2 regions of the Pseudogracilibacillus sp. SE30717A genome follow, and region 2 is predicted to be linked to the other one. Evidence: riboswitches for the same ligand, from Rfam matches in the RefSeq annotation. Region 2 holds a riboswitch; the other holds the start of a gene.

Region 1 (16,754 bases), on a different contig from region 2:
CAATCCTATCAGATGTTATAAACACTTCAAAAATATTGACTACTATTCAGGAGCCAATAAATTGTATCCATCAAGAATGGACTTATTTCTATTTAAAATGCAGTTACTACTATAAAGTAAATGAGTTAGATAAAGCAAAAGACTTAGAAGACAGCATATTAACTTATTTTATCTCTGATAATGATAATTTGAATGAATACCCTCAGTTACTTAAGCAGGGTTACTATTACTATAAAGGTATATCTGCTTATAGAAAAAATAATTTAGAATCGAGTTACTACTTTTTTAATATGTTACTAGAGACAGTTCGTCATTCAACTAGTATATGTGCAGATATGAATTTTAACTTAGCTTTAACAAGTTATCAATTAGCCGATTATTTTAAAGCTAAAAAACATGCCGATGAATCTATCAAACTTTATATAAATAACGGTGATCTGGAAAATTTAGCTATCGTACATAATTTATTAGGAACAATATACTGTGATACTTTTATGTTTAAAGAAGCATTACAAGAATTAGAAAAAGCGATGAACTACTCCAAAATATTAAAATTCAACAGTCACAAAGCACGAGTCTTTCATAATCAGGGACTCGTTTATAAAGGAATGAATAATCTTTCGGAAGCTTTAAAACACTTTATGAAGTCTTATGAACTAAAAGTAAAGATCAAATCTGAAAGTATTCTAGTTACACTAATTGAAATTATTGAATGTCATATAATACTTAATCAATATAGCGAAGCAAAAAAATTAGCAAGAACTTCATCGCAATATCTCAAAACAGAAAGAGATTATCACCGATTATCTTCATTAAAAGGAAGTATTGATTTATATGAAGATAGTGAAGCTGAATTTATTAAGAAAAAAACAGAAGCTCTAAATTATTTTATAGATAATAATTTGTTTAAAAATGCAAAAGGAATAGCAAAAGAATTAGGAGATTTTTATTTCAAAACTAATAAATATAAAAATGCTGCAACCTATTATAGGATGGAGCTAAATAATTTTCCAAATAAGAAAGGTGGTGAAGAACATTGAAAAAATTAATGACTTTGGCGTTACTTCTAGGGTTTGCATTTTCTGCACTACAATCTGGCTTAATCGACATACATAATGGAGACAATGCAGATATTAAATCTGTAAACCCTAACAATGGTATTATTGGTATTAATAACGGCGATAACGCAGACATCAAGTAAACGCAAAATAATTACCCCCTATGATATACAAAAACAGCACTTCCTCATATATGAGAGTGCTGTTTTATTTTTAATTAAAAAGATAAAAAAAATAATGGATGAGAACTGTTTACTCATCCATCCGAATTATTTAGGAAATATTTCTTCATATAAAACTTGTGGATTAAATAATTTCCTACTTTTTGATTGATCAAGTATATTTGCTGTCCAACCAACTATTCTGCTCGCGGTATAAGTTGGTGTAAACAATATTTCTGGAATGTCTACTGCTCTTAATACTGCTGCAGCATAAAATTCTACGTTTGTGTAAATTTTTCTACCTGGCTTATATTCCTTCAGTAAACGAATTACAGTTTGTTCTACAAAATATGCTAAATCAAGTAATTTATTTTGCCCTAATAGAGATCTAGTAACTTCTCTTAAAGCTAGAGCGCGTGGGTCTGGGGCTTTATATATATAGTGACCGAATCCCATGATTTTTTGACCACATTCCAATCGGCATCTTAACCATAATTCTGCATTTTCTTTATCACCAATTTTATTTAGCATTTCAATTACTTTTGACGGAGCACCACCATGTAAAGATCCTTTCATTGCTCCAATTGCTCCTGTTACAGCAGAAACCATTTCTGATTCGGTGGATGTGATTACTCTAGCTGCAAAGGTCGATGCATTTACTCCCTGTTCCATTGTTAAAATTAAATAAGCATTCAATGCTTTTACTTGAGCTTCTCTAGGTATTTCACCTGTTAACATATAAATATAGTTTTCTACATGTCCTTTATCTAATGATGGAGGGATAAAATCCATGCCTCTTTTTTTCCGGTATATGTACGCAATAATAGTTGGGGTGACAGAAGTTATTTCTATTGCTTGTTCCAATGTTGGTTTCCATGTATAATTTTTGGAGCCTAAAGCAGATATACATGTTCGCAAAATACTCATAAATTCCATTTCGGATGGAAGATTTTCCAATATATTCAAAATGTGCTTAGGCAATCTTCTTTTTGCATACATCTTTTCTTTAAATGTAATTAATTCCTCTTTTGAAGGGAGTGTACTATTCCATATTAAATAACATACTTCTTCAAACGTATAATGAACAGCTAACTCCATTGTATTTATACCACGATAAATTAAACGACCGTTTTTGCCATCGACCAAACTAATGTGATTATTCCCGGACCGAGTGCTACTGAACCGATTGCTTACTTGATTCATTTATATAATCCTCCTTTTTAAATAAATGAAATGGTGTCTGATCGTCATGACTCTTTCAGTCGCCTACATTTAAATTCCTATATTTTGAATATTCAATCTACTTACGAAAGAATTATTTGATAAAATTATCGGTTACATGTATGTTTATGCTATATTTAAATTATATCCTATCAATACTATCTGATTATGTAAACACTTTTTGAAGAGAATAAAAGTTGCCCAATAATTGACGAATAATTAATGATTTTACTCGTGATTTTTGTACAAGTAAGCCGGAATCGAATTGTTTTTAATCCAAAAAATCCGAACTATGATTTAAAGTCATTCCACAATAACTGTACATCAGTTCGGATTTACTATTATAGTGATATAAAAACAAAGACGAGCAAAAATAATTCCATACTATTCGTTTAACCCTTCATCCATTTCATACAGCTTACGATAATATTCATTCTTTTTAATTAATGTTACATGAGAGTCACGAATTTTTATTTCTCCACTTTCTAAGAAGATAATCTCATCCATCCATTCTGCTCCAGCTAAATGATGCGTTACCCAGATGATTGTTTTATCTTTCGCAGCATATAAGATCGTTTTTAATAATTCACTTTCCGTTTCAGGGTCAAGACCTGTTGTTGGTTCATCCATTAAAATAATTGGTGTATTTTGAATTAAGACACGTGCAAACGCAATTCGTTGTCTTTCTCCGCCAGAAAATCGCTTTCCCATTTCATCCATTTGTGTATGAATCCCTTTAGGAAGTTGCTTAATTAATTCATAGATTTGTGCTTGTTTCAATACCTCAATAATTTCTGCTTCTGTCGCATTAGATTTACCAATTCGGATATTGTTTGCAATTGTTGTATTAAATAAGTGTGGTTTTTGATTTAGAATTGAAACAACATTCGCTAACAGTGAGCGAGTCATTTTTATATCATTAATCATTATCGTTCCATTTGTAGGTTGCAAAAGGCCAGAAAGTAATTTTAATAATGTAGATTTACCTGTTCCGCTTTTTCCTAATACTGCAACTTTTTTTCCTGCATCAATTGTTAGAGTTAAATTATTAATAATGTTTTTATTTTCATCATCGTAGCGATAGCTTATATTTTGAAGTTTTACTACAGGTTTTTGAATTTGTAAATGACTTATTCCAACTGGTGCGTTATTGATATCTTGTTGATTTTGAATCTTTTCTATCCTTTGCAATGAATCTACATAAGCAGGAATTTCTTCGACAGCCTCACTTATTGGTAATAAAGCATCCGTTATAGAAAACATCATCAGGACAAATGCTGCAATAACAGTTGGTGAAATTACTGCTGAATCAACTTGGTTGTTTGCCCAAATCATTACAGCAATGATAGAAATTCCAGCAATTAATCGTAAAAGAGCATCCCTTATATGATTCCATCTTTTAAGATTGTTTTCTTTTTTCATCAATAAAAAATTCTCATGTGTAATACGATGAACTACTTCATTCACCCGTCCACTCACGACCCAATCTAATTGTCCAAATATAGCATCGGTTATATGCTGATATAGTTTTCCTTTTTTATCTTTAATGGCAATATGTTTTTTTCGCATAAGTACATAGGACATAATTGGTATTAAAAATACAATTACTCCAAGTAATCCAACCATTAATAACATGAATATCCAATCAAAAAAACCAAATACGATGGCTATTACACCATATACAAGGATTCCAATTACACTAGGAAATAATGTTCGAATATAAAAGTCCTGTAATTTTTCAATATCGTCTGATAAAACACTTAATATATCTCCCGTTTGATAACGTCTTTGAATATCAAGGGCTTGAGGTTCTAATATCTCGTATAATTTTTTTCGATAACTAGCTAATATACGTAGGACAATATCATGACCCATTAATTTTTCCAAATAAGGAAATAGAGCTTGCCCGATACTAAAAGCGCGCACAGAGACGATTGGAACGTAAACAATCATAATATTTTCAGGTCGAAGCGAAGATTTTGAAATTAAATAACCTGAAACAAATAGCAACATTGCAGCAGAAGCAATCCCTAAAAATCCGAAAAAAACAGAAAGAGCGATCCGACCTTTGTTCTGTTTGATATAAGGTAATACCCAGTCAGTCATTGCTCTCTCTCCTTTTCCGCTTAATAAACTGCTTATATTCATCATGATTATTTATTAATTCCTTGTGTGTACCTTGACCAATCAGTTTTCCATTTTCCAAGAAAAGAATAGTATCCATTTGTTTCATCCAGTGCAATCTATGTGTTGCTAAAAACACTAATTTATCTTGAAATACGTCAAGCATTAATTGTTTTATCTCGTATTCTGTTTCAATATCTAAGTGTGCAGTTGGCTCATCTAAGAAAATAATTGGTTTATTACTAACTAATGCTCGAGCAATCGCTATTCTCTGTTCCTGCCCCCCACTTAAGGATCTGCCACCTTCTCCAAGTCTTTCATTAATTCCGTTTGTCAATGTATCAATGAAAGATTTTAGGCCTATTCTTTTTGCAATATCAATTACCGCTTCATCCGATACATCCGGTTGATAAAATCGAATATTATCTGCTAACGAAATCGGAAAGATATATGGATGTTGTGGAATATAAGCAATATTGTTCAACCATTCTTCAAAATGTAAGTTGGAATAAGAATGATCATTTAATTTAATAAATCCTTTAACTGGGGTTAAACGACCGGCTAAAACATTTATTAACGTAGATTTCCCTGCCCCACTTGCTCCGATTATTCCAATCCAACCTTTATTGGCTTGAAAATTAATCCCATCAAGTAGCTTTTTATCGTCCATCTCTACCGTTACATCGTTAAATTCGATCTTAATCACACTTTCCAAACGTAGGGAATCAGATTGCGGCTCATTTTTAGTTAACGGATGACCTTCGATCAATTGATCAATCTTATTCATTGCAATTTGTCCGTCCAATGTTGCATGATAATCTTTTCCGACTTGTTTTATAGGTGAAAAATATTCTGGTGCTAACAGTAAAATAGTTAATGCTGGTAATAACATTATTTCTCCATCAATTAATCGTAGACCTAATCCGACAGCTACAAATGCGATCGACAAACTCGTAAAAAAATCTAGCGCAAAGGAGGATAAAAATGCTACGCGAAGTGTCTTCATCGTTGCTTGCCGATATTCTGAACTTACTCGATGAATTTTTTTGGCATGAGTACGACCTTTTCCTAAGTAAGTTAATGTTTCCAATCCCTTTAATGAATCAATAAAATGGTTGGACAATCGCGTATATGTTTTATATTGCTTATCTGCCATTTTCTCTGCTGCCATTCCAAGTAAAATCATAAAAATAACGACGATTGGCACGGTAACTACTAAAATCACAGAGGAGATCGGGTCGTAGAAGTAGACATAAATGACAATCGCTACAGGAATTATTGCTGTTTTTAGCATCCGGATACCAATTATTTCAACATATTTTCTAACATGGTCGACCCCTTCCATCGCTAGTGTAACGAGATGCCCAGTCCCAATTCGCTGAACAAAAGAAATACTTTGGTTAAAGTATACATCCATTAAACGATCACGTAACATACGAGCTGATTTTGATGCATACCGATCGGCCAACACCATCTCAATATGAACAATAATATATCGCAAAACAAATGCAACAAAAAAGAAGCCAATATCACTCATCACTTCTGTAATTGGCGTTCTCATAAATAAAAAGGTGATCGCCCAAGCTAAAAAATACGCTTGGGCAATAATAGCTGCAGCCTCACCTAAAATAAATATCGTTAATAACCCATGAACAAGTAAAGAACCTGGGTAGGTAGGAAATCCTTTATTTCGTTTCATTAATATTCCAACTCATCATTTTTCTTAATACGTTTTCTAAATACATAATAACTCCATATTGTATAGCCTAGAACAAATGGTAATAGGGTTAAGGAAAAATAAGTCATTACTTTTAACGTATAAGCGCCGGAAGCCGCATTATATACAGTTAAACTATAGGCATCCGAAATTGAACTGATCATCACCCGTGGAAACATTCCAATAAAAATACTTCCTGTTAATAAGATGATCGTTATGCTAGTTAAACCAAAAGCGTTTAGGTCTAATTTCTGTGTATTGTACAGATTTGCAAACAGCAAAGATATCCAAGCAAGGATTGGTAGGACCATAAATGTTTGCCCGTGAAATGTAAATACATCTGAAATTATATACCCTACGACTATAAATGCTAAGAAAAGAATAATAGTTATAGGAGCTACTTTCCGTCCAAGTTGCCGGGCTCTTTCTTGTAATTCACCTGTTGTTCGGATCGTAATAAATTGTAGCCCATGTGTGATCGTCAACATTAGAAACATCATTCCGCCAAGTAAAGCAAAAGGATTCAAAAATTGAAGAAATGATCCAACCATCTCTTTATCTTGATTGATTGGCATTCCGATCATAAAGTTAGCTAGAACAACTCCCCATAAAATCGGAGGTAAAAAACTCCCAATAAACATAGCCCAATCCCAGGTGTTTTTCCACTTATCGTTTTCTACTTTTCCGCGAAATTCAAAAGATACACCTCGGAGGATTAAGGCGAGCAGCATAAAGACAAGCGGAATATAAAATCCACTGAACATGGTTGCATACCAATGTGGATATGCAGCAAACATTGCTCCTCCAGCAGTAATTAACCATACTTCATTCGCGTCCCAAAATGGACCAATCGTATTTATATACACACGTTTCTCCTGATCATTTTTCCCTAAAAAACGAGAAACGATACCGACACCAAAATCAAATCCCTCTAATACAAAGAACCCAACGAACAAAATGGTTATTAAGATAAACCAAAATTCATTAAGAGACATGTTCTGCACCTCTTTCTTCATCGAAAGGATCTTGTGCTACACTAGGTTCAAATTCGTCATGGTTTTCTTTTTTAATATGACGAACGAACAAATAAATAGTAACAATCGCAAGAATACTATACATCGTTGTAAAAGCAATTAGAGAAAAAAGCATTTCATTTGCAGTAACAGATGGCGATACAGCATCCTCTGTTTTCATTAATCCAAAAACAACCCATGGCTGTCTTCCCATTTCCGTCAAAATCCATCCACAAGTGTTTGCTATAAATGGTAAAGCAATAGCAAATGGCATCATTTTTAAATAAAATTTGTTTTCTGGCAGCATACCTCTTCTAGTCGAATACATGCCATAAAACCCTAATAACAACATAACCCCACCAGCACCTGTCATGAACCTGAAAACCCAAAACAATGTCGTTACAGGGGGGATATAATCACCAGGTCCATATTTCTCCTCATACATTTCCTGTAATTGATTCATCCCTTCCAGGGATCCACTAAACTGATTAAAAGACAAAAAGCTGAGCAAATATGGGATCTGTATTTCAAAATCATTTACTTTATCATCCGGATTAACTGTTGCATACACGGTAAATGGAGCTGGATCTTCACTCGTTTCCCAGAGCGCTTCAGCCGCTGCCATTTTCATTGGTTGAGATTCCACAAGGTATTGTGCTTGCCAATGTCCTGTAAATAATATTGCGAATGCCGCAACAGCGCCAATAGTTATAGAAATTCTGAAAGATCGTTTAAACATATCGAGATCGTGTTTTCGAGCTATTTTCCAAGCACTTATCCCTGCAATAACAAATGCGCCTGTTGCTAACGATGTTAACAACACATGAGGGAATTGAGCCCATAAATGCGGATTAGTTAAAATCGCTCCAAAATTATTCATTTGCGCTCGACCATCTGCAAATTCGAATCCAACTGGATTTTGCATAAATGAATTTGCTGACAAAATCCAAAATGCCGATAATATAGTCCCGATAGATACGAGCCAAATAGACGCAAGATGTAATTTTTTTGATAGTCGATTCCACCCAAAAACCCATAACCCAATAAAGGTAGATTCCATAAAGAATGCTAATAAACCTTCAATCGCAAGTGATGGACCAAAAACATCGCCGACAAACCGTGAGTACGTTGACCAGTTCATACCAAACTGGAACTCTTGCAATATACCTGTTACTACACCAACGGCAAAATTAATTAAAAACAATACCGCCCAAAACTTCGTCATCTTTTTATATACTTCTTTCCCTTTGATGACATACAACGTCTGCATTACCGCTATAGTGAATGCTAATCCAATTGATACTGGAACAAAAAAATAATGGAAAATAGTCGTAGAAGCAAACTGTAGGCGGGCAATGATTAACGGATCCATTCATTCCATCTCCTTTGCCTTTATATAAACAAAAATATTTAACTAATATTGTATCTTCAGTATACGGGATATTGAATAAACATTTCCGTGTATTAGTTACAATACTCGCACGGTTCTATGTACATTTATTGACATTTACTTTACTATCTTCCCTTCAATGAAAAGAAAAAACCTCTATAAAATAGAGGTTTTTTGAAACAGAATTCATTTTATTTTTCATTTGTTTTACGATCTCGAATAAATTTTTTCACAGCCAATACGATCAGTAATAATAACCAGGAAGTAACTACATAATAAATTATCTCTCCTGATGCATCCATATCTTTTCGAAAAATTGTCATCCCGATCCAAATAATTAATACGCCTACTATTTGATAAAGATAAAATTTCAAATCTATTTTAATCGGAAACATCCCCTTTATATTCTTTCTCTATACCAATACTAGCGTACTACTTCAAAAAAACCAATTGAAGTATTCGCCACTTTTCTATGTTGATGAAAGATTAAAAGAGATTCTTTACATAAAATAGAAAGATTATCATATTAGACATCACTAGATTTATAATCACTTATGAAATTGGCTCACTTTTTCTGAAAGTTGCTCACATTATCGCAAATTGGCTTACTCATTCTTTCAATTCTTTAACTAAATTTGCCATTTCTACTGCTGCTGCAGCGGCATCAGCGCCTTTGTTTCCATTGGTTGTGCCTGCTCTTTCTATTGCTTGATCGATCGTATCAGTTGTTAAGATACCAAAGATGACAGGTTTTCCGCTCTGTAAACTTACTTGCGAAATACCTTTTGCGGCTTCATTACATACATAATCAAAATGAGGAGTTGCTCCACGAATGACTGCACCTAAAGCAATAATAGCATCATAAGGACGTTCCGCCATCTGCCTAGCAATTAACGGAATTTCAAAAGCACCGGGCACCCATGCAACATCAATATTACTTTCTTGTACCCCGTATCCTTTTAATGCACCGATCGCTCCTTCCGCTAAATTTTTTGTTATCAAGTCGTTAAAACGGCCAACAATAATTCCAATCTTTAGTTCGTTCCCTACTAACTTACCTGTGTATACTTTGCTCAATTTCAGATCTCCTTTATTTTAAAGTGATAATAAATGCCCCAATTTTTGTTGCTTTGTATGCAGATACTTACTGTTTTCTTTGTGTATGGCTAACTCTGTCTCTACACGATCTATAACATGTATTTGATTATCTTTTAACGCTTTTACTTTCTTTGGATTATTCGTAATTAATTCGATAGTATTTGCATGCAAATCAAGCAAAATTTGTGCGCTAATTTCGTATTCTCTCATATCAGCAGGAAAACCTAAGGCTTCATTTGCCTCAACTGTATCAAGCCCTTCATTTTGCAGTTGATATGCTCTGAGTTTATTAAATAATCCAATTCCTCTTCCTTCTTGGCGCATATATACTAGAATCCCATGTCCCTTATCGCTTATCATCTTTAAGGCTTGATCGAGTTGTGGACCACAATCACATCGAGTCGAATGGAAAACATCTCCCGTTAAGCATTCTGAATGAATCCGCACTAAAACAGGTTGCCCCTTGCTAATTTCCCCTTTCACCAAGGCAATATGTTCTTTAGAATCTAGTTTATTAGAATAGCCAATCATCTTAAATTCTCCATATTCTGTTGAAAGAGTTGTTTCTACTTCCCGTTTAACTAGTGATTCATGGTGTTTACGATAAGAAATTAAATCTTTAATAGTAATTAATTTCATCTCAAACTTTTCGGCAATTTTAACTAGTTCAGGAAGACGAGCCATTGTTCCATCCTCCTTAATAATTTCACAGATAATACTAGCCGGAAATGCACCACTTAGTTTTGCTAAATCGATTGCTGCTTCGGTATGTCCTGCTCGTTGAAGTACACCGTCTTTTTTAGCTATTAAAGGAAAGACATGACCAGGTCTTTTAAAATCTTCCTTTTTCACCTGTCTTTCTGTTAATGCCTTAATAGTGAGTGCACGTTCTTCGGCACTAATTCCAGTAGTAGTCTGAATGTGATCAATACTGACCGTAAAGGCGGTACTATAAGGATCCGTATTTTTATTTGTCATAAGAGAAAGGTCTAATGTATAGGCCAGTTCTTCCGAAATCGGAGTACAAACTAGCCCTTTCCCATGAGTAATCATAAAATTAATCATTTCTGGAGTCACTTTATCAGCTAAGGCAACAAAATCACCTTCATTTTCTCGATCTTCATCATCTATAACGATGATGATTTTGCCTTGTTTTAAATCATGGATCGCTTCTTCAATCGGGTTGAACATCTTCTCACATCCTTATGTTTTTTTCTAAATAATGATGGACATGTTTTGCAAGTAAATCACATTCGATATTAACTATATCTCCAACCTTCTTTTCTCCAAGAATCGTGGCAGCTGCTGTGTGCGGGATTAGTGAAATAGTTAACGTACATTCTGATTCTTCTATATCAAAAACTGTTAAACTAACACCATCAACAGTAACAGATCCTTTCAAAACAAAATAAGGAATGAGCGAATGAGAGATACTAATTTTATAATAAATAGAATTCTCCACAAATTGTTTTTGAGTAATTTTCCCTAATCCATCAACATGCCCCGTTACAAAATGACCACCCATTCTATCCGTTGGTAAAAGCGCTCTTTCCAAATTGACATAGGAGCCATTTTTTAACGATGAGAGTGAAGTCGCCTTTATCGTTTCAGGCATCACATCTACTTTAAAAGATGATTTGTTAAAAGCTGTTACGGTTAGACATATCCCGTTAACTGAAATGCTATCACCTATATTGATGTCATCTAAAACATCAGTTGCTTGTATCGTTAATTGTATTGCGCGTTCAGTAACTTTACTTAAATCAATTATTTGACCCTTTTCCTCTACAATTCCCGTGAACATTCATATCCTCCTTTTTAGCAACAATCTTAATTTGATCATCGATCTGGGTAATTTCACTAATTTGTAAATGATACGATTCCCTTAAATGATGGAATCCCTCTCCACCAAATGGACCTGGAGCATCTTTTCCACCAATCAAGATAGGTGCCATATATATAATTAGTTGATTAATTAATTTTTCTTTTAATAAGGAACCATTAATAGTTGCCCCACCCTCAACAAATAGTGATGAGACGTTTTCTTTACTTAATATCTCCAAAACCTTTCTCATTTCCAATGTTTCATCTTCCATCTGAAATATACGCACGAAAGAATGAGTAAACTTCTTTAGTTTCGATGAGGGTGTTCGTTTACCTATAAAAATCCATGTTTCAGCCTCACCATCAGTAACTATCTTCGCGTTTGTAGGAGTACGTAAATGTGTATCTAAAATGATACGGATTGGATTTCTTCCACCAGGGATGCGAGTTGTTAATTTTGGATTGTCTTTTATAACGGTATTTACTCCAACTAAAATAGCATCATGCTGATGACGGTAAAGATGTGCATCTAATCGAGCCGTTTTATTCGTGATCCATTTACTTTCCTGCCCAACAGTAGCTGTTTTCCCATCTAGGCTTACAGCAGTTTTCACTGTTACAAATGGCAACTTTGATGTAATGGAATAAAAAAACACATCATATAAATGAATCGCCTCTTGCCTTAAATATCCAGTCTCAACTTCAATTCCTGCATCCTTTAATTTAGCTACTCCTTCTCCTGCAACCTTGTCATGTACATCGATACAAGCAATGACAACTTTTTTCACTTGCTTTTCGATTAATAGATCTGCACAAGGAGCCGTTTTTCCAAAATGAGTACACGGTTCAAGCGTTACATATACCGTTGAACCTCTTGCATTTTCACCAGCCATTTCTAATGCAATAACTTCTGCATGGGCTTCTCCAGATGTCATATGTGCACCGAAACCTACAATGGTTTGATTATTAACTACAACTGCACCAACAGGCGGATTCGGGGTTGTTTGACCTTTCATTTGTTCCGCTAACTGAATTGCAAAACGCATATATTTTTCATCTAACAACCTATCCCCTCCTTACATAAAACAAAAAAATGCCTCTGAATCTTCTTCAGAGGCACTTAAAAATCAATTATTAAATAAGCAAATAAGCGTGTGAAAGTACACGAAAATAGACATACTATTTCAATGCCTCCATTAATATCCAATAAATGTATAAAGAAGGAATGCAAAAAAATATACTCCACTTATTTACTCGTTTAACAATTCTTCTCCCATCCAGACTATCACTGTCGGCTCTGGAGTTTCACCAGATCAGCCATGTCATTTATATGACACAGGTCACGGGCTGTAAGGAATTATCCTTAATCACCGTCGATTGGGAATTTCACCCGACCCCGAAGACTTGTTAGTATATGCAGTTGTATATTTACCATAACTAAAAGTGAACGAAACTTCAAGCCTAAAAGTTTTTATGAAGAATTTATCAGGGTAGTTTGGCTATTTTTATGTTGCTGCTCGCTGAATTTAGTCAACAATCGATCAACAAATTTTTTATTAGCTAAGTAAACGTATTTCATTCCAATGAGGCATCTACAATATCAATGCCACCTTAAGTATTTGGGCATGAAAAAAAGCACCTCAATGGGTGCTAAAAAACTTTCTATTTAACTCTGTAGATTACTCAACAACTTCATATCCTTGTTCTTGTAACATTTCCACTGATTTTTTTAAACTAATTCCTTTGTCTACATCTCCTTCAAACGAGGCTCCAGACAATTTGTTTACTTCATTTAAATCAGCCGTTTCGTAGTCTATCGTTAGTGTTTCAATTACTTTGTCATCTTGGTAATCCATATTATGTGTAACCCCTTCTGTATCATCATAGCCGACTATTAAATCGTCTAATACTTCCTTTGCTTCCTCTGAAGTGGTTACACCTATTGATTCATAAGGCAATACATTTTTGGCAGTTTGTTCAGTTACTTTGTCTCCATTCGCTTTATAAGTAAGTTCACTTATAACGCCATCTTGTTCCGTTTGAAGCGTAACGATATTTTCCTTAGAATTACAAGCGACTAGTGTAAAACTGAGAAGTATTGTTAGACCAAACATTATCCATTTTTTCATTCTACTCTTCCTTTTTTAATGAATTTTTAATTAGAAAACTTAGCTTATCGCTAAAGAAAATATGCCCCTTCATAGGGGGAGTCTTTAGTTAAGTGAGCAGTAAGAAAGTATAAATCTTTTCTTATCTGCTAAAAACTTTAAACAACCTAAATTATCTTATCCAATAACAAGCCACACTTCAATAGGCTAAAAGGTTTATCTTATCGTTAATTTTTGTAGTTCTTCATATTCAATATAAGACTGTAAGGCCTTTAAAGAACACGCTCTAACTAGTTTAGTATTCTATTAAAGACCCCTCGGCTCATTTATTAGCAACTGAAACCAGAATAAACGAACTTAGGAATTCTATCATCAACATCATTAAAAACCCCAGTATTTTTGGTATCGAAGCATCGTGCATACTATCAACACTCACGGATACTTTTATAAAAACACTGGGATTTTGCTTAAGTTCCTTTTGTAAACTTAAACAGACTAAACGTATACAATTGGACAAGTGATATTTTATTAAGTTGGATAAATTAAGAAATGTTCATACATTAACTGCCTCTATTCATACTTCTTAAATCAATAAAACCAAATTCTTTCCAGAAATCTTATACTTTTTATTATTTTTTCGATACGTCTGTCTTTTTCACCCAGGAGGTTATCTCTTTTAGTAGCAGGCGTTCCGAGGCTACTTGCTGAACTGTTAATGACTTGTTTTTTACCCAGCTCGGTATTTTTTCTCCCGTAGCATAAGTTTTGGCGCTATTTTTAATGACAACATGATCTCCGACTTTAAATGAAGGCTGTTTTGGTGAAGATGTTGTAGGGTTGATCCAACTTCCCGGAGTCCCTTTCTGTTTAGTCACATTCAGCATCCCAGAAGCCTTCTTATATACATAATACGTACCAGCTGATACGGTTGATCTCTTGTTTTTCCTATTTTTTGCATCTTGTGCAGTAGAATAGCCCTCGGTAGTTTTAATCACTTTATACGTGTCTTTGATTGAATTTGACGTGGGTTTAGAGGGAGTAGGAGTAGATGGAGGTGAACTCTTTTTTAAGTTATAAATTTGTGCAATACCTTCTGCATGTGCCTTACCAACTCGAGCAATCCAAGCTTTATCTTTCATTTTTATTGCATCTATGGCTGTATCAATAAAACCATTTTCTGTAAGAGCAGCTTCCATTTTAGACTCACGTAAGACGTGTAAATTAGCTTTCTTTTGACCCCGATTTCTTAATTCATTAACTGCTAAAACTTTTTTATGAATAATCGTTCTTTTCTTCGCCGAAGAACTTGTATCTGATAATTTATTAAAAATATACGACTCGAATCCAGTACCTTTCCCAGCGTTAATATGAATGCTTAGGAAATAATCTGCTCCCCAACTGTTTGCTTCTTTTGTTCTTTCATTTAAGGTAACTGTTTTATCTGTCGTTCTAGACATTTTTATTGAAACACCTTTATATTCACTTAAATACTTACGAACCGCTAATGCTATCTGTAATGTTATATTTTTTTCTAATAAGGCGTTTCCTGTTGCTCCGGAATCTGTGCCTCCATGACCAGGATCAATAAAAATTTTCACCATAAAAAAATCTCTCCTTCATTAATAATAAATGTAAGGAGAGTCATTTTCGTTTACACATATGTTTACATTTTACGCACTTTTTTGTACAGTCAATCCATTTTATCAAATTCTTGAACCATTGATTCATAATTTAGCGGACCAGTTGCTATATTATGAATCCTACCGTCTGAATTAATTAAATAAGAAGTCGGTAGTGCCCTTGCATTATAAATATTCGCGACAACTGTCTCACTATCCATGAGTACGGGAAAGGTGATTTCATACTCATCTAAAAAATTAGTTACATTCGTTTTACTTGTTTCCGTTTCCGTTAAGTTTACCGCCAATATAACAACATCATCATATGTTTCATGAAATTTCTGCATATCTGGCATTTCAGATCGACAAGGTGCACACCAGCTTGCCCAAAAATTCAGTAAAATCTTTTCTCCCCGAAATTCAGATAACTTCACTGTTTCTCCATCTATTGTAGTAAGTTCAAAATCCGGAGCCGAATTGTCCTTTTCGATTCCTACTTCCGGATCTTCTTCTTTGGCAATCTGCTTTGAAGTGAAATCGTAAATTGCCCATCCGAGTAAACCGACAACGATAAGTATTATAATCCATTTTCTCATTAATATTCCTCCAGTTAAATCGCTTCCTCTAAGTAAAATAGTATTTAATTTATATTGATCTACTTCTAATACTATACACAAAATAAATGAAAACTAGAATAAATAAAATTAGAAAAAAATAAATAGAGATAGAGTATCCAAAGACGATTGAATACGTATTACGTATAGCAATGAACGCTTGAACCATGATCCATAGCATAATAGTGAGTAAGTTCGATTTTGTTACATTCATCTTCTCCAATAGTAAAAAATAAATAACTAATAATACTGCGGAACAAGTAAGTTGAATAATTGCTTGATTTTCTCCATGAACTGTCCATTGTAAAAATTCGTAAGTGAATAAGGCGGAAATAAAAATCGGAATAAATGTATTCAATAAGCTTACACCATCCAACTTTCCGCGCATTACTTGATATGCGATTGTGCCGGATAATAATAGAGTCGCAATATAAAAGGCATTCGCATCACTTGGATAAGCTAATACAGCAAAAGGGTCCGAAATAAATCTATTGATATGGAGAATGATTTTTCCGGCCCAAATAAATAAAACAAAATTAATCAGATAAGAAAGTGCATGATCTATGCGTTGCTTTTTAATCTCCTTTGTGTCAGAAACGATCAAATAATAAAATAATATTCCAATCATAAAACTAAATATTATTGTTCCTATCGAAATTAAAGCAGTAGTTGATACCAAGATAATTCCTCCGTCATTTCCTTTCCTTTTAAGTATATATTATTTACAGAACAATAGATAAGTTTTCGTTTTGCATTCACTATTTTGTCAAAACCAATACAAAAAAACACCTTGGTATCACCAAGGTG
Region 2 (16,754 bases):
ATAGTAGAAATGAAACACGAACAATATTTCTGTAGTGACTGTTATAAACTTAATCATTCGTGTTTCAATAATTCTTTCTAGCTTATTTCCCAGCCTTTTTCTTTTAATAATTCTCTTGAACATACCGGAGACAACGTGAAAGCACATCATCTTTCATCATAAAGCTAAATCGCTTTTTATCTTTTACATTATCAGGAATCTTATCTAACAGAACAGGTCCATGCGTCTCATAATATGTTGACTGCTCTGTAAGCAACTCGATTGGGGCAAAGTAAACATTTTTAATAATTGTATCGCTTTTTCCACGAACGAAATATTGTGCAATATAGTGTAAATCTTTAACAATACCGCCGGTTTCTTCCTTTACTTCACGGATGGCTGCTTCTCTAGCCGATTCACCTTTTTCGACTTTACCACCTGGAAACTCAAGTCCTCGAGTGCTATGCTCTGTTAACAACCATTTATTCTCATACTTACAGATGACCCATACATGTTTTGGCGCCTTAGAAAAAGGATGATCCTGAAATGATAATTTAACTTCATTCCGATAATAATCTTTAAACACAAATTCTTCCATGGAACCAACTACCTTCAAATCCATTTCTTCTTCTATTGTATAGTATTCATTGAAAAATAGAAAGATAGTGCTCATTCAAGTACTATTATCGATTTATATCAATTGGACGATCGCCGAGTATCCCGCTCTCTTCAATAAATTTTCTTGCCTGTTCATCACCAAGTTCATAAATAATGGATAAAGCATTTGATAAACTTTCATCATATCGATCATTAGATGGATCATTGTGATATGGTAAAATAGGAACGTGCGCGCGCCAAAAAGTATCAAATTCTGATGTATGGACATTATCCAAAACTTTTCGTAACATTTGAATTTCAGTTGGAGTAGCGTAAATTGTAAATGCATTGTTATTTTGATATTGGATTTGAGAAATTTCTCTTGACTGTAAACTAACATAATATTTCTTTTTATCCATAATGGACACCTCCTACGATTAATGTGTCACATTCTAAAAAAAACATGCATTACTTAAAGATTCACTCGACTTTTTAACTGATGGCGTAGCACTTTGTTTGAGGCATTTCTAGGCAAGCTGGCGATAAAATAAATTTCTTTCGGTATTTTATACGTAGCAAGTCGCTTTGCTAAATAATGTTGAATACTCTCTGCTGCTACTTTTTCTTTACTTACTACAAATGCGACTGGTACCTCTCCCCAGAAAAAATCACTTTTACCGACGACGGCTGCTTCATTAATTTCATCTAATTCCAATAACACATTTTCAATTTCAGTTGGATAAATATTTTCTCCACCAGAAATAATTAAATCAGATCGGCGATCAACAATAAATAAAAACCCTTCATTATCTATGTGTCCTAGATCACCAGTCTTAAACCAGCCATTGACGAAAGATTTTTTATTCGCCTCTTCGTTTTTATATCCATTCATTACCATTGGTCCTCTTACCCATATTTCTCCTATTCCTGCTTCATCCGGACAATCAATTGTTACCTCTGCTGGAAATAACGGTTTCCCTGCAGACCCTAATTTCGACAATGCATCATCCATGTTTAGTGTAACAATTTGAGAACTTGTTTCCGTCATCCCGTAGGACTGAAATAAAGGAATACCATTTTGTTTAACTAGTTTTAATAATGATTCTGGAACAGAACCACCACCGAGTAAAATACAACGAATATGACTTGGAAATCCCGTTTCATCAATGTCATCAAGCAAATTTCGTAACATCAATGTGACAAGTGACGCAATTGTTATTTTCTTTTCGTTCAACACATATAATAAAACTTTTTTATTGTACTTTTCCATCAAGTATACTGTCATGCCATAAATGACACTTCGTAATAAAATAGATAGTCCGCCTACATGAAAGATTGGCAATGTAAGTAACCATTTATCTTCTCGTGTTAAGCCTAAATTAAGAACAGAGCTAATCGCACTCCACCAATGATTATTATAAGTATGGACGACTGCTTTTGGAAAACCAGTTGTACCAGAAGTAAACATCATTGTAAATGGGTCATGTAAATCAATATGTGTTGCTAGTTCTGTATCCTTTTCTTGTAGTAAAAATATCTCTTGAAAAGTTTTTTGATAAGGATGAGATAATTTTTTTTCGTCACGTAACATCTCAGTTGTAATGATTAATTTAGCTTCCGAGGAAGATAATTGGTATGTTAATTCATCCGTCGTTAGACGTGTGTTTAACATGACTGCAACTGCCTTTAAATAACTTAGTGCATGAACTGTAATAGCCATATTTACATGATTTGTTGATAAGATAGCAACAGGGTCCCCTCTTTTCACCCCTAAAGAAGAAAGTTTCCTAGCGAAACGTTCACTTGTTTCCTTTAATTCCAAAAATGTTATTTGCTTATCTGCAGTTTCAATAGCCACTTTGTTTGGAGATAAACTCGCTTGTTTTGTTAACCAATGAGGCATATGCTCAGACATATTTTATTACTCCTAACTAGTTATAATAATAGTGTTTCCAAGTGGAGGATCATTTACGAGTTTTAATTCAGAAGAAAAACTAACTTTCAAATCAGTTTCCAAATAAAAACCCGCAAACTTTCACGAATGTAGCAAGCTACAAAGAATCTAATTCCAGTTTCCTTGTAGCATGCCTACGTAAAGCAAGCGGGAACATTAAATCTGTTCTAACTATTACCGTTCTAATTTCAATTTATGGAAAACGTGGAAATTGATCAAAATCTGGTTTGCGTTTTTCCTTAAATGCATCTCTTCCTTCTTTCGCTTCATCTGTTGTATAGTAAAGAAGTGTAGCGTCTCCGCCCATTTGCTGAATTCCTGCAAGTCCATCCGTATCCGCATTAAAGGATGCTTTCAAGAAACGAAGCGCAGTTGGAGATTTTTCGAGAATTTCCTCACACCATTGGATTGTTTCTTCTTCCAATTTTTCTAAAGGTACAACTGTATTTACCATACCCATTTCATATGCTTCCGCTGCAGTGTACTGGCGGCATAAATACCAAATCTCACGAGCTCTTTTATGACCGACCATACGAGCCAAATATCCAGCGCCATATCCTGCATCAAAACTTCCTACCTTAGGACCAGTTTGTCCAAATGTAGCATTTTCTGATGCAATCGTTAAGTCACAAATGACATGCAACACATGGCCTCCACCAATCGCATATCCATTTACCATGGCAATAACCGGTTTAGGAATCGTACGGATTAGTCTTTGTAAATCCAATACATTTAATCGAGGAATTTGATCACTTCCGACATATCCTCCGTGTCCACGTACAGACTGATCTCCGCCCGAACAAAAGGCTTTATCTCCTGCTCCAGTAAGAACGATAACACCAATTGATGAATCATCTCGTGCATCTGCAAAAGCATCAATCATCTCATTTACTGTGAGTGGCGTAAATGCATTATGTTTTTCTGGCCTATTCATTGTAATCTTAGCAATACCATTATATTTCTCATAAATTATTTCTTGGTAGTCTCTAACTTTATTCCATTGAACTGTCATGTATCGCACCCTCTTTTATGTAATTTTTTTCTTTTATAAACTCTCTTACTATTTTAACAAACTTTTCTACTTGTTCAACATGTACGGCATGACCTGCTTTTTTTACAATTTCTAGTTTTGCTTGTGGAAATTTATTCTTCATTTTTTCATTAATGCTTACAAACTTCTGATCCACTTCACCGACAATTAAAAGAACCGGTTTATTTAAATCTGGAAGTTGTCCCCAATTCGACTTTTGTCTGCCCGTCCCCATAAATAACAATGACTCGGCCAGGCCTTCAGGTCTATGTGATAACCTTTCAGTACGAATTTTTTCTCTTACTTTTGCAGGCAATTGCTTTTGGCTCTTAAATAGCGGAATATTTTCCCAATAATAAACAAAATCAAGGACACCATTTACCATTATTTGTTCGGCTAATAGTGCGTCTGTTTCCATTCGTTTTTCTTGTTCTTCTTTAGTCTTTAGTCCAGGGGAAGCACTTTCTAAAATAAGTGAACGAACCATTTCGGGATAGAGTAACGCAAATGTTAATGCCGTTCTCCCTCCCATTGAATACCCAAGTATGTGTGCTGACTCTATGTTCATTGTTATAAGAAGTGTTTTTAGATCTTCGCAAAATGCTTCCATTGTTCTCAGAGATTTTGTAGCTGTCTTACCATGACCAGGTAAATCAATGGTAATTACTTTAAAATGTCTTGCCCACTTTTTCACACAATCTTCCCACGTCATACTACTGCCGGTAAATCCATGGAGCAGAACAAGAGTTTCTCCCTCTCCTTGTATGGTATAGCTATATGTTGCATCGTTTATTTTAAGAAATTTATACATCATTATCAACTAACCTCTGCTCGATATTCGCCCATAACTCCTTATGCCAGGCGGCATTTTCTGTTCGGTCGGTTTGCACTTCTAAAACATAAAGTCCGCTTTTTTGATAGGATTCTGCCAATGATTCTACTAACATTTGCTTTGATTGTATTTGCTTATACACTCCACTAAACATATCCACTACTTTTTGAAAATCAATATGAAGTGGTGTACCGAATAAAGCTTCAAAGTGTTTGCCTTCTTTTGCTTGAGGTAAAAATGAAAAAATTCCCCCACCATTATTATTAATCAGTACAATTGTGAGATCAATATTATATCGTTTTGCAGCGAACAGGCTATTCATATCATGGTAAAAACTTAAGTCGCCAACAATTAATGTAACTGGCTTGTTTGCAACAGCCGCTACCCCTAATGCACTAGATATTGTTCCATCGATCCCGCTAACCCCACGGTTCGCATGAACAATAATACGTTTATCATCCGGCATAAAAAAAGTATCTAAATCGCGCACCGGCATACTATTAGCAATAAACAATCTACTTTCCTTCGGGAGTGATTTCACAATTTCACGAACTGTTTCCCCCTCTGTAAGCTGCTTTTCAGAGGCTTTCATTAGTTCAACGCGACTTTCCCCTTCTAGCATTTTCCACTTTTCTAACCAAGTAACTTCCGGAGAACAGTCTTTCACAAGCCTTCCCAATTGCTGACATAGTAACGAACCATCGGCAAAGATATAATCACTGGCATGATTCGTAGGTTCCCGCATCTTATCATAATCTTCCACAACAATTTGTAAAACATCTCCATGTTGTTGTAAATAAAATAAGTAGCTTTTTGATATTGGCATTGCTCCAAAGCGAATGATATAATCTGGTTTTAATTTATCACGCATCGTTTCAGATTTTAAAATAGCATCATACGTACTTATAACATTCGTTGTATCATGAGAACCTGAACGCAGTTGTGATAAAGGATCGGCCAAAATTGGCAGCTGTAATTGATTACTTAACTCTGCTATGTTTCTAGCCAATCTTGCATCTGTTTGTGGTCCACAAACTATAATCCCATTGGGTAAAGAAGATATTTTTTCAAAAAGTGTTTTCAACAAATGTTCGTCTAATTGTTTTTTACCTTCATATGAACGATTAAAACAATCATGAGATCGGTCACCCCATAAGTTATCTAATGTAAGATTAGGTACTAGTGGTTCACGAAATGGAAAGTTTAGATGTACAGGTCCAGGAGTCCCCTCTTCTGCAACTCGCACGGCTCTTGACGCTCTACTCCTTATATACCGCAGCATCTCCGGAGTCGCTTCTGGAGCTGCCATTTCATGAAATTCTTTAACAAAGTCGCCATACATATTCATTTGATTAATTGTTTGTGAAGCACCGATATCTCTTAATTCATGTGGTCTGTCAGCAGTTAAAATAATTAGTGGCACACGTGCATAATAAGCTTCAACAATTGCCGGAAAATAATTAGCTGCCGCAGTCCCCGACGTACAAACTAAAGCAACTGCTCTTTTCGTCTCTTTTGCTATCCCTAACGCAAAATAAGCAGCAGAACGTTCGTCGATTAAGACGTGATTTTGTATTTCTTCATGCTCACTAAACAGCATTGCAAGTGGTGTCGATCTTGAACCCGGCGAAATAACGACATGAACTAGTCCACTACAAACTAATTCATCAACAAAATTTGCAATATAGCGTGATAATTTCTCAGTATGATTCATCCGTATCCTCCAAAATTGTTAACATTGGCAAAAATTTCACATTCGTTTCTTCATATTCCATTGTTGGATCCGAATCTTTCATAACACCACAACCTGCAAATAAAGAAACTTCCTTACCTTGAATAAGTCCTGAACGGATTGCGACAGCAAACTCACTATTTCCTTCACTGTCTAACCAGCCGATCGGTGCACCATACCAACCCCGGTCCATTAATTCTTTCTCTCTAATAAATGCTAGAGCTTTTTCCGTTGGCACTCCGCCTAAAGCAGGAGTTGGATGTAGTTCCTTCACGATATCAAACACAGTACTTTCCTTTTTGAGCGTCGCCCTAACAGGCGTATATAAATGTTGTAAATTTCGTAATGACAATACAACTGGTTCATTAGGAATATAAATATCTTCGCAGTATTGTTCCATACTTCGCTTAATCATTTGAACAACATACTCATGTTCTTCTCGATTCTTCTGATCCTTTAATAAAGCATCGGCAATTCGCTCGTCTTCCGTAACTGTTTTTCCTCTTGGAGCAGTACCAGCTAAACAAGTCGATAATACATTTTCTCCTTCTACTTGAACAAGTCTTTCAGGGGTCGCTCCTAAGAAACAGTTATCCCCATGTTCAAAGGCAAAAATATAACTGTTCGGTTGTGTTTCCTTTAGCTTTTTTAGTAGTTCAGAAATAACAGCAGGCTCATTCAGTATAATGCGCATTTCCCTTGCGAGTACAATTTTTTTAGCCTGATCTTTGCGAATTTCTTCAACTGCTTCTTGCACCGACTGTTTCCATCTGTCAGGCTCGATCTCCTTTTTTGAAACAATCGAAAGTTTCTCATTATATGGTTTTGTTGAAGAGTGTAATAACAGATTCTGCATTTTGTTACTATCTGCCACTAATTGTTCCGTATTCATATTACCTTGTATTAAATAATTTACAGTGAAAAAATAGTCCTCCCTATTTTGAACAACAACATATTGTGGTACTGTCATTTGACTGGTAGGGTATTTTTCCCATAATTTACTTTTATTTCTTTTTGGGTCAAATGACATTCCTCCCATAGCGACAAGTCCAGTGCCTGACTGTTGAAATGGATCATGTATAATAGCTTGCTGCAAGATCGTTTTCCATTCGTTTTCCAATTGATCAAAACTTTGCTGTTCAGAAATTAGTTTATGAACACTTCCCACACCAACTAATGCAAAATCATTTGAGCTATTTGTCCAAAAAATACGATCAAGATTAGACTTATTAGCTGATTCAAAAACAGTAAGAAGATCAACTGGATTAATTTTACTTGTCCAACTAATTAACTGTTTTGTTTCCTTATGAGTTAATTTCGATTGTATGTTATATAAAAAGGACTCTAAGGTCATTTCCTTTAATTCGATCATAGTTAAACCTCCAATAATGCGTAGCAATAGGCTACCCCTCTATTTTATTCTCTTTTCCTTTGATTCTCAAGGAAAGGGATATAACCCGATGGGATTTAACTAAATTTAAGGATAAATATTCTTAACTCACGTTAATTTGGTCGATAGCTTGATTGAATTGACATCGTCTATTGAATTCCATAATATGAAAGATGATAATAAGTTTACAATACGATTACAGTTAAGGAGATTAGTATGAGTTCAGATAAAACAGACATTAAAGAAGCATTAAATGAAAGGGATGGGTTGCAGGTTTGGTGGCGTTTATTACGACCACATACGTTAACAGCCTCTTTTGTTCCTGTTTTTGTAGGAACAATGTACGCCCTTATTCAAAATAATACGTTTCATACAGGTTTATTTATCGCGATGTTAGTTGCATCCATCTTAATTCAAGCCGCTACGAATATGTTTAATGAGTATTATGATTATGTTCGTGGTTTAGATACAGATAAGTCGGTCGGTATTGGAGGTACGATTGTTCGAGATGGAGTTGCTCCAAAAACGGTTTTAAATTTAGCATTCATCTTTTTTGGCATCGCTATTCTACTTGGAGTATATATTTGTATCGAGTCAAGTTGGTGGATTGCTGTAATTGGTGCGGCATCTATGGTTATTGGCTATCTTTATACAGGGGGCCCTATACCAATCGCGTATACTCCTTTTGGTGAACTATTTGCCGGATTGTTAATGGGCACAGTTATTATTGCGATTAGCTATTATATTCAAACACTTATGATTACTAAAGAAGTAGTGTTAATTTCAATACCAATCGCCATTTTTATTGGAGCCATATTACTTGCAAATAATATTAGAGATTTAGATGGAGATAAAGTAAGTGGGAGAAAAACCATTGCTATATTAATTGGCCGTAAAAATGCAATCATCTTTTTAGCAAGCCTTTTTTTCATCGCATATAGTATGACGGCGATTTTAATCATTATCGGCATGCTTCCGGTCTGGTCTTTTATTACACTTATTAGCATCAAAAAAGCATGGGATGTAATCATTGGATTTCGTGGGAAAACGACACCGATTGAAATGATGCCAGCAATGGTTGCTACAGGGAAAACAAACTCATTATATGGATTTTTACTTGGTATTTCATTAATTATTAGTAAGATATTTTAATTCATATAAGTAAAGGGGACGATTCATTTGAATAGCACACTTATGGAAGCTCTAGGGATTGAGACCATCCTATTAGAAAAAGATAAAGTAGTTATGACAATGCCAGTTGATCATCGAACACACCAGCCGGCTGGATATTTACATGGCGGAGCAAGTGTTTTACTTGCCGAAACAGTTGCAAGTGTAGGAGGATTTTTAAATATCGATCAGGAAAACGAGGCAGTTTTCGGTATGGAAATTAACGCTAACCATGTTCGAAGTAAACAAGATGGAATGGTTACTGCTACAGCAACTCCTCTTCATATCGGAAGAACGACTATGGTCTGGGATATTAAAATTAAAGATGAACAGGATAAATTAATCTGTGTTTCTCGTTGTACGCTTGGAGTTGTAAAAAAGAAATAGGAAAAAGGACGCGTTAGTATGTGTATTATCAGTTTTCACCTAAATGAGCATCCTCATTATAAATTAATTGTAGCAGCAAACCGCGATGAATTTTATGCCCGTCCAACAAAAGAAGCCTATTTCTGGGAGGATCATCCTCAGATTGTAGCTGGCCGTGATTTAAAAGAGATGGGTACATGGCTTGGGATGACGAAGGACGGGAAATTTGCCGCACTTACAAATTACCGAGATCCTGCAAATGAAAAAGAAGGTAAAACGTCGAGAGGTCATATTGTTACTTCCTATTTAACAGGAAATCAATCAGGACCTGAATTTTTGGAAGACTTACGAAAGAAAAAAGATGTCTACAATGGGTTTAATATTCTTGTTGGAAACATGGATACTTTATATTATTATGGCAACAGGCAAGACGATATTATTGAGGTGAATCCAGGCACCCATTCGATAAGCAATCATTTATTAAATACATCTTGGCCAAAGGTTAATCAAGCTAGAAATATGTTACGGGAATATGCTTTAGAACAAAGCGTGATCGATCCCAATATATTATTTTCTCAACTGCAAAACAATGAAAAAGCGATAGACGAGGAGTTGCCTAATACGGGAGTTGGTCTACAATTAGAGAGGCAGTTATCACCTGTTTTTATAAAAACAGACGATTATGGAACTAGATGTTCTACCGTCATCCTCGTTACAAAAGAAAACCATGTTACATTTATTGAGCGAACATATCGACAAGGTACCTTTTTGAAAGAAAATGCATTTTCATTTCAAATAAAAAATAGAAACCTGATATAGTTACAACATCTTCAAGGTTCTACTGATTAAATCTACATATGTTTTTTACGTTAAATCATAAAATCCCGCCGATGATATATTCATCTAGCGGGATTATTTCAATTAATTAACTTGCAACTTCCATTCGTTTTTGTTCAATCCATTGTCTTAATTTTATAAATACAGGCACAAATAACATACTGACAATAATCCCTTTTACAAAGTTAAAAGGTAACACACCGCCAATTACCGATGCCCATTTTATCGTATCATTCATTTCCCATCCCATCAGCCAAGCATATGCCGGAAGGATAAGTAGATAATTTAAAACACTCATAACGATTGCCATCGCAGCCGTACCAATTACCAAACCTGAAATAACACTTTTCACACCGCGGTATTTATGATATAAATACGCAACTGGTAAAATATAAAGGGTTCCAGCAATAAAATTAGCTACTACACCAATCGGATCAGTGGCCCCTGATGCGACAAAATAAAGGGCATTTTTCATAAATACGACGAGCACTCCTGCTAATGGTGAAAAGATCAACGCTGCAATTAGAGCAGGCACATCACTAAAATCTACCTTCAAATAAGGTGGTAGTAATGGTAATGGAAAACTAATAAAAAATAAAACGAGCGATACAGTAGCAAGTAATGCTAAAACAACAAGTTTAACTAACTTTGATGAGCGATTATTAATCTGCATCATCGTTCTCCTCCTTCATCCTATATCGTTCCATCAACAATGATGAAGGATAAGCTTCTTCCTTATGTATCTCTTCAAATAATAAAGCCCTAAAACAAATAGTTTTAGGGCATGATTTCATAAGGAAATTTAAGCACAAAAATAAATTGCGCCTATAAGCTTCATCTTCTCCCATCCAGACTGTAACTGTCGGCTTTGGATTTTCACCAAATCAACCACTATATACATAGCGGGTCACGGGCTTTAGCAACTGCTATTTACCGTCGGTCGGGAATTTCACCCTGCCCCGAAAATGGAAACGATATTTAATTATACTTCCAATATAGCCGAAGTAAGCAGGAATTGCAAGAACTAAAAACTTTGTCCATTTACAGAGCTGTAATTTTAGGCGCTTTTCTCAAGACGGCCCCCATGTTTCGTGTTAGGTGTATCGAGAGCGATCTCGTCTTTTTTTCGCTTATAATTCGTGCTGTATATTTATTCCTATACTAATATGAATAATCCAGAAATATAAACACACACTAAGATTTGATATAACGACTATTGATAAACTAAAGGAGTGAGATTATGGGAATATTAAGCGGCAATCCCCAAGACGAACCAATGCATTATGGTGAAGTTTCTGCAACTTGGACATACCTTTTTGGAGAAAAGGGCATGATCGCCACGTATCAAACTTTAATCAATCACACGGGTGATGGTGATTTAAAGAAACTTCTTGAAGAAGCTATTCAAGAAGCTACAGCTGAAAGTGAACAAATTGAGGAGTTATTAAAAGCCAATGGTGTAGCGCTGCCTCCAGCTCCACCGGAACGTCCAGTTTCAAATTTAGAAGAAATTCCGGCAGGTGCTCGTTTTGCTGACCAAGAAATAGCTGCTATGTTATCAATGAACTCAGCGAAAGGGCTAGTAGCCTGCAGTACTATAATAGGTCAATCTATTCGTGAAGATATTGGTTTAATGTTTGGTCAATTTCATACGAATAAGGCCATGTTTGGAGCAAAAGTGCTAAAGTTAAATAAAGAAAAAGGGTGGTTAGTTCCTCCGCCCCTCCATTTGAATACTCCAGACAAATAATAAGGTTCAAAAGCTAGGAGGTATCCTGGCTTTTTTTAATCTTCATTAAAGTGCATTTAAATTTTTTTTACATCCTTGATCTAGTAAAGCATGTTCCTCACCACAAGTTATTTCATATGTTTCACCGTATACAACCCTCTGATCACCTTGCCAGCTATGACCGCAATGTGGACATTCGATAGTTACTTCGATTGCCACTACTTCCGTGTCATTATGAGTTCTGTAAATCATTCTAGTACCGTCATATTGATCTTCATACTCCACTCAAACCATCTTTTCAAACATCATTTGATTTCTTTCAAATTCTGCTGCAACCAACTCTCGCTGATGCTTTTTATAACAAATTGGAGCAAACTCTCTTTCATTCCCATTATGCCCGTTGGTTCACGTATGCACCTTTTCATTAATCAAACAGTCCTTCGCTTTTTATGCGTATTATGCAACACTTAATTAGAAGTGGTAAAATTAAACTACAATAATTAAGGAGTGAAATAATGGATATTCTCAATGAGTATATAGAGGCAACTAATACCCACAATTTCAATGAGGTAAAAAAGTTACTACACCCTAATGCAGTATATTTTTTTAGTGATAAGACTTGTTCGTCGCATGAAGAAATACAAAAATTCTTTGAACGCACTTGGTCCGTTATTGAAAATGAAAGTTATGCAGCGCAAGACGTGAATTGGCTATTTACTGGAAGGGACTCAGCAACTTGTACTTATACATTTTTTTATGAAGGCTATATTAATAGAAAATATGCAAGTGGTCGTGGAAGAGCCACAAATATCTTCGTCAAAGAATCCGATGAATGGCTGCTTATCCACGAACATTTAAGTCCATTACCCAAATGAATTTAGGAGACGTTTTTTATTAGTAGATATTTTTTAAATTTTTTAATCCTTCACTTTTAATCGGACTGTGACATTAAATTTCGAAACATGAAGTTAGATAATATAAAAACGATACATATAGTTGATTTCTAAGACAAAATTTCAAAACCTAGCACCGCTTAGAACATAGAAAAGAGCCTTTATCTGATTCCACAATTTATGAATTGGAATAAACTCTTCGAATGGTTATTATATACTGGATGGTATATATTTGTCTTGATTTCCATTGGATCACTTCTGCTACTATGTTATAATTTCCAATATTAAAAGGAGGTGCCACATGTTTTCTTTATTTTCATTAATTCCATTGTTAATTTATATTGCCATTTTCGTATTTATTATTTGGTTTGCAATTAGCTTAATTAACGCCCAGAGAGAACGAAACGATATACTGAAAGAAATTTCAAGTAAATTAAACGGTTTAAATTTCGGGGAAAAGGAGGATTAATGTTTTCTTCCTTTCTCTATTCGTTCCTTCACTTGTACTAATACTTTCTTTTTCATTATCATTATGATAAATGCTATAAAACAGATATTTATTCAAATTGTTCCTCTCGCATATCCTTATACATTTCTGTATGAGTATCTCTGAAATGTTTGAATTTTTGTACATACATTATTCCTTGGAAGGTTTATTTTTACTTACTTTCTCACCGTTACAATCGATCTGTATTTCCACATCCGGCACATTCAACTGAATAGATCTCATTCAGAGAACCTAATTTTCACTGATGCATTTGTTTTTTCTTTAATAACCGTATAAATTCCATCTACGAAAGATGGGATATACTTCACTATTATATTTCCATTGATCACATCCTAATTCAATTTAAAGTCCTCGTTAATTATAAAATTGTTACTTCTATAATGTTTTCAATTTTTATTTCAATATCCTTTAAATATAATTTCTTATTTAAAATATCAACATGCAATAAATAGCCAACAATTATTTTATGATCATGATCTTTATAATATTTTATTTTAATTTCCAAATCGTTAGCTAGTGCTTCTTGTAGCAGGAAACTATTTTCTGCAATCTGTTGTTCATCCAGTTCAGGCATATATTTATATTCCTGTTCCTCCCACATTTTATTAAGCATCTCTACATGCTCTGGTAGCATTAATGCTGTCCACTTTATCGTACCTCTATCGTTGACTTTCATATTACCACCCCTTTCATTAGAGGAACGGCCGTTAACAAATTATTTATTTTAAACGTTCGTCTAGCATCACGTAAGTAACAGTAAACTGTAAAAAGTAGTACTATTCATTTTAAACACTTTTACAATTCTTTTCGTCACCATTCCTTTATCATCAATATATATAATGATTAAAGTTCTATTACGCTTTACATATTTCAACAATTCATTACGTACATTTGTTCCCCTCCTATAAAATTATTATATGAGAACAAACGTTTCTTTACTACTGGAAAAATGATGAAAAGGATAAAAAATAACTCCGACCCGATTAAGCCAAAATTAGATCGTTTTATCCTATATACTTTTCTTGTGTTTGTAAAATTCGAATTAACCAGTTATTTTTGTCATTTGCGTCTAAAAATTCTTTGAAATCGTATGACCAATAATACTTAAACGGGTCATTATTCAATAATTCCTTCATGAAACTTCACCTGCGCCTTCTAGTTTCACTTTCTACATAAACTTCCATGATCTGCATTAAATCCTGATTGCTTATAAATTATCGTACAATCATCTAGCGTAGAAATTAGTAAGTAGTAAATATTTACGTTTACCTACTCTTTAGGTAAACTATTAGTATGTAATCGATTAAAAAAAGGAGTGTAATTACAAATGGATTTAAATACTTGGTTTGAACGAGGAATTACTAAAGAAGAATATATGTCTTCCTTAGACAAACACCGAGATTCATTCATGACTATTTATAATAATTTTACAATCCCAGATGATGATAAATCTACATTGCATTCTAAGGAAAACATCCGCACACTTGTACTTGCCGAAGTATGGTGTGGACATTGTATGTTAGACATACCAATCCTACTAAATATCGTTGAAGAAGCCGGCATTCCGATTCGTTTTTTACGACGTGATGAAAATTTAGAAGTGATGGATCGTTATTTAACTAACGACAAACGTTATATCCCAATTGTTATTTTTATCGATAACGAAGGAAATGAAATTGCTAAGTGGGGACCAATGGCTCCAGAAGTTGAGTCATATGTATCAGAATTAAAACAAGATATTCCAGATAAAGAGAGTCCAGGATACAAAGAAGCATTTCAAAAATATGTTGATGAAATCGGAAACAAATTCACTACAGATAAAGAAATTTGGAATTATGTTTATGAAGATATGAAAAAAACATTACTGTAAGGCTAACATATTTGTTGGGACTGTGAAGAAGCGGTCCCGGCATACTAACTTGGAGGAAGTAATAGTGACACATATTCGTTTTGATTATAGTAAAACTAATTCATTTATTAACCAACAAACATTGTCAGAAATGAAATCAGATGTTCATTCTATCCACGAACAACTACATAATAAAACAGGATTAGGCAGTGACTATCTTGGATGGCTAAATTTACCGAATTCGTACGATAAGCAAGAATTCAGCAGGATTCAAGCCTCTGCGAAACAAATTCAAAAAGATAGCGATATTTTACTCGTTATTGGTATCGGTGGATCCTATTTAGGTGCTAGAGCAGCCATTGAATTACTTACTCATTCCTTTCAAAATGAGCTATCAAAAGAACAACGAAGAGTTCCAAAAATAATTTTTGTCGGACATCATATAAGTGCTACATATATGGATGAACTTTTTGACATTATCGGTGACCAAGATATATCCATTAACGTTATTTCTAAAAGTGGAACAACGACAGAGCCTGCAATTGCCTTTCGTATTTTCAAAAAGTTTTTAGAAAATAAATATGGTCAAATCGAAGCAAGAAAACGTATTTACGTGACAACTGATAAGGAGTCTGGAGCATTAAAGAGTTTAGCTGACCAAGAAGAGTATGAATCCTTTATTATTCCAGATGATGTTGGGGGAAGGTATTCGGTATTAACTGCAGTTGGATTATTGCCAATCGCTGTTAGCGGCATATCAATTGAAAGTATGATGGAAGGCGCGAAATTGGCAATGACCGAATTAGCTTCTCCAGACTTAGATTCAAACCCAGCATACCAGTATGCTGCGCTTCGTAATCTACTATATCAAGATGGAAAGCTTATTGAACTCCTTATAAGTTATGAACCACGTTTCCATTATTTTCAGGAGTGGTGGAAACAACTATTTGGTGAAAGTGAAGGAAAAAACGGAAAAGGTATCTTCCCGGCCGCAGCCAGTTTTTCAACCGATCTTCACTCTCTTGGACAATACATCCAGGAAGGAGAACGACATCTTTTCCAAACGATTCTACAAGTGGAAAAGTCGCGTAAAGATATCACCATCGAACTGGAAAAACAAGATATGGATGGTCTAAATTATTTGGCTGGAAAAACCGTTGATGAAGTAAATAAAAAAGCATTTGAAGGTGCATTGCTCGCTCACACAGATGGAGGGGTCCCTAATTTTGTTATCACTCTTCCTGAATTAGATGCATTTACATTTGGCTATATCGTATATTTCTTCGAAAAATCTTGTGCAATTAGCGGATATTTATTAGGAGTTAATCCTTTTGACCAACCTGGTGTAGAAGCATATAAAACTAATATGTTCCGCCTTCTTGGAAAACCAAATAATTAATAAGAAAATAACATTTAATACTTTCTTAAAAAAACTTTTAAATTTTTGTTTAAAATAAAAATACCTGGGTATACTTAGTAGTGTAAGACTTTCTCGTATTCCCCCTGTAGGCAAAGCGGTAATCGCTTTGCTCTTTTTTTGCCCTTTTTTATAAAGCCTATTCTACAATAGTCGTTTTTTGCGATTAACTTCTTTATAATAATTAATAACTGAAAGTAAGGAGGAAAAAAAGATGGTAGATTTTAATACAGTGTATGATCGAAAACATACTCACTCTTACAAATGGGATCATCTTCAAGCAGTGTTTAAAACGGAAGATGTATTGCCTATGTGGGTTGCTGATATGGATTTTAAAGCGCCTAAAGAGGTAAATGAAGCCCTAAAAAAACGTGCTGAACATGGAATTTACGGTTATACCGTAATCAATGATGAAATTCAAGAAAAAGTGGTGAACTGGGTCGAAAAGCAACATGACTGGAATATTAACAA

The links. Region 2 has a riboswitch for FMN ahead of SPD48_RS07110 (ECF transporter S component). Riboswitches for the same ligand answer to the same signal wherever they lie in the genome.
Region 1: it holds a riboswitch for FMN, as region 2 does, so the genes downstream of both, ribD (bifunctional diaminohydroxyphosphoribosylaminopyrimidine deaminase/5-amino-6-(5-phosphoribosylamino)uracil reductase RibD) here and SPD48_RS07110 (ECF transporter S component) in region 2, are expected to answer to the same signal.

Annotation. Positions count from the first base shown of each region.
Region 1 is NZ_JAXHDF010000006.1:222,784-239,537, reverse strand. Features, by position in the region: gene SPD48_RS11740 (helix-turn-helix transcriptional regulator) at 1-1,040, shown strand, start outside; gene SPD48_RS11735 (hypothetical protein) at 1,037-1,201, shown strand; gene SPD48_RS11730 (citrate/2-methylcitrate synthase) at 1,328-2,422, opposite strand; gene cydC (thiol reductant ABC exporter subunit CydC) at 2,825-4,546, opposite strand; gene cydD (thiol reductant ABC exporter subunit CydD) at 4,539-6,263, opposite strand; gene cydB (cytochrome d ubiquinol oxidase subunit II) at 6,263-7,276, opposite strand; gene SPD48_RS11710 (cytochrome ubiquinol oxidase subunit I) at 7,266-8,666, opposite strand; gene SPD48_RS11705 (hypothetical protein) at 8,876-9,079, opposite strand; gene ribH (6,7-dimethyl-8-ribityllumazine synthase) at 9,294-9,761, opposite strand; gene SPD48_RS11695 (bifunctional 3,4-dihydroxy-2-butanone-4-phosphate synthase/GTP cyclohydrolase II) at 9,780-10,973, opposite strand; gene ribE (riboflavin synthase) at 10,978-11,586, opposite strand; gene ribD (bifunctional diaminohydroxyphosphoribosylaminopyrimidine deaminase/5-amino-6-(5-phosphoribosylamino)uracil reductase RibD) at 11,546-12,670, opposite strand; FMN riboswitch at 12,868-13,014, opposite strand; gene SPD48_RS11680 (YehR family lipoprotein) at 13,286-13,735, opposite strand; gene SPD48_RS11675 (N-acetylmuramoyl-L-alanine amidase family protein) at 14,344-15,315, opposite strand; gene SPD48_RS11670 (TlpA family protein disulfide reductase) at 15,405-15,929, opposite strand; gene SPD48_RS11665 (hypothetical protein) at 15,979-16,626, opposite strand.
Region 2 is NZ_JAXHDF010000004.1:12,814-29,567, forward strand. Features, by position in the region: gene ytkD (RNA deprotection pyrophosphohydrolase) at 104-577, opposite strand; gene SPD48_RS07065 (hydrolase) at 663-995, opposite strand; gene SPD48_RS07070 (o-succinylbenzoate--CoA ligase) at 1,049-2,491, opposite strand; gene menB (1,4-dihydroxy-2-naphthoyl-CoA synthase) at 2,724-3,542, opposite strand; gene menH (2-succinyl-6-hydroxy-2,4-cyclohexadiene-1-carboxylate synthase) at 3,523-4,374, opposite strand; gene menD (2-succinyl-5-enolpyruvyl-6-hydroxy-3-cyclohexene-1-carboxylic-acid synthase) at 4,364-6,106, opposite strand; gene SPD48_RS07090 (isochorismate synthase) at 6,093-7,496, opposite strand; gene SPD48_RS07095 (1,4-dihydroxy-2-naphthoate polyprenyltransferase) at 7,731-8,666, shown strand; gene SPD48_RS07100 (hotdog fold thioesterase) at 8,694-9,071, shown strand; gene SPD48_RS07105 (NRDE family protein) at 9,090-9,869, shown strand; gene SPD48_RS07110 (ECF transporter S component) at 9,976-10,560, opposite strand; FMN riboswitch at 10,720-10,858, opposite strand; gene SPD48_RS07115 (DUF3231 family protein) at 11,128-11,637, shown strand; gene SPD48_RS07120 (hypothetical protein) at 11,683-11,901, opposite strand; gene SPD48_RS07125 (YybH family protein) at 12,132-12,491, shown strand; gene SPD48_RS07130 (hypothetical protein) at 12,811-12,978, shown strand; gene SPD48_RS07135 (YolD-like family protein) at 13,376-13,693, opposite strand; gene SPD48_RS07140 (hypothetical protein) at 14,022-14,153, opposite strand; gene SPD48_RS07145 (thioredoxin family protein) at 14,345-14,887, shown strand; gene SPD48_RS07150 (glucose-6-phosphate isomerase) at 14,952-16,265, shown strand; gene SPD48_RS07155 (MalY/PatB family protein) at 16,498-16,754, shown strand, end outside.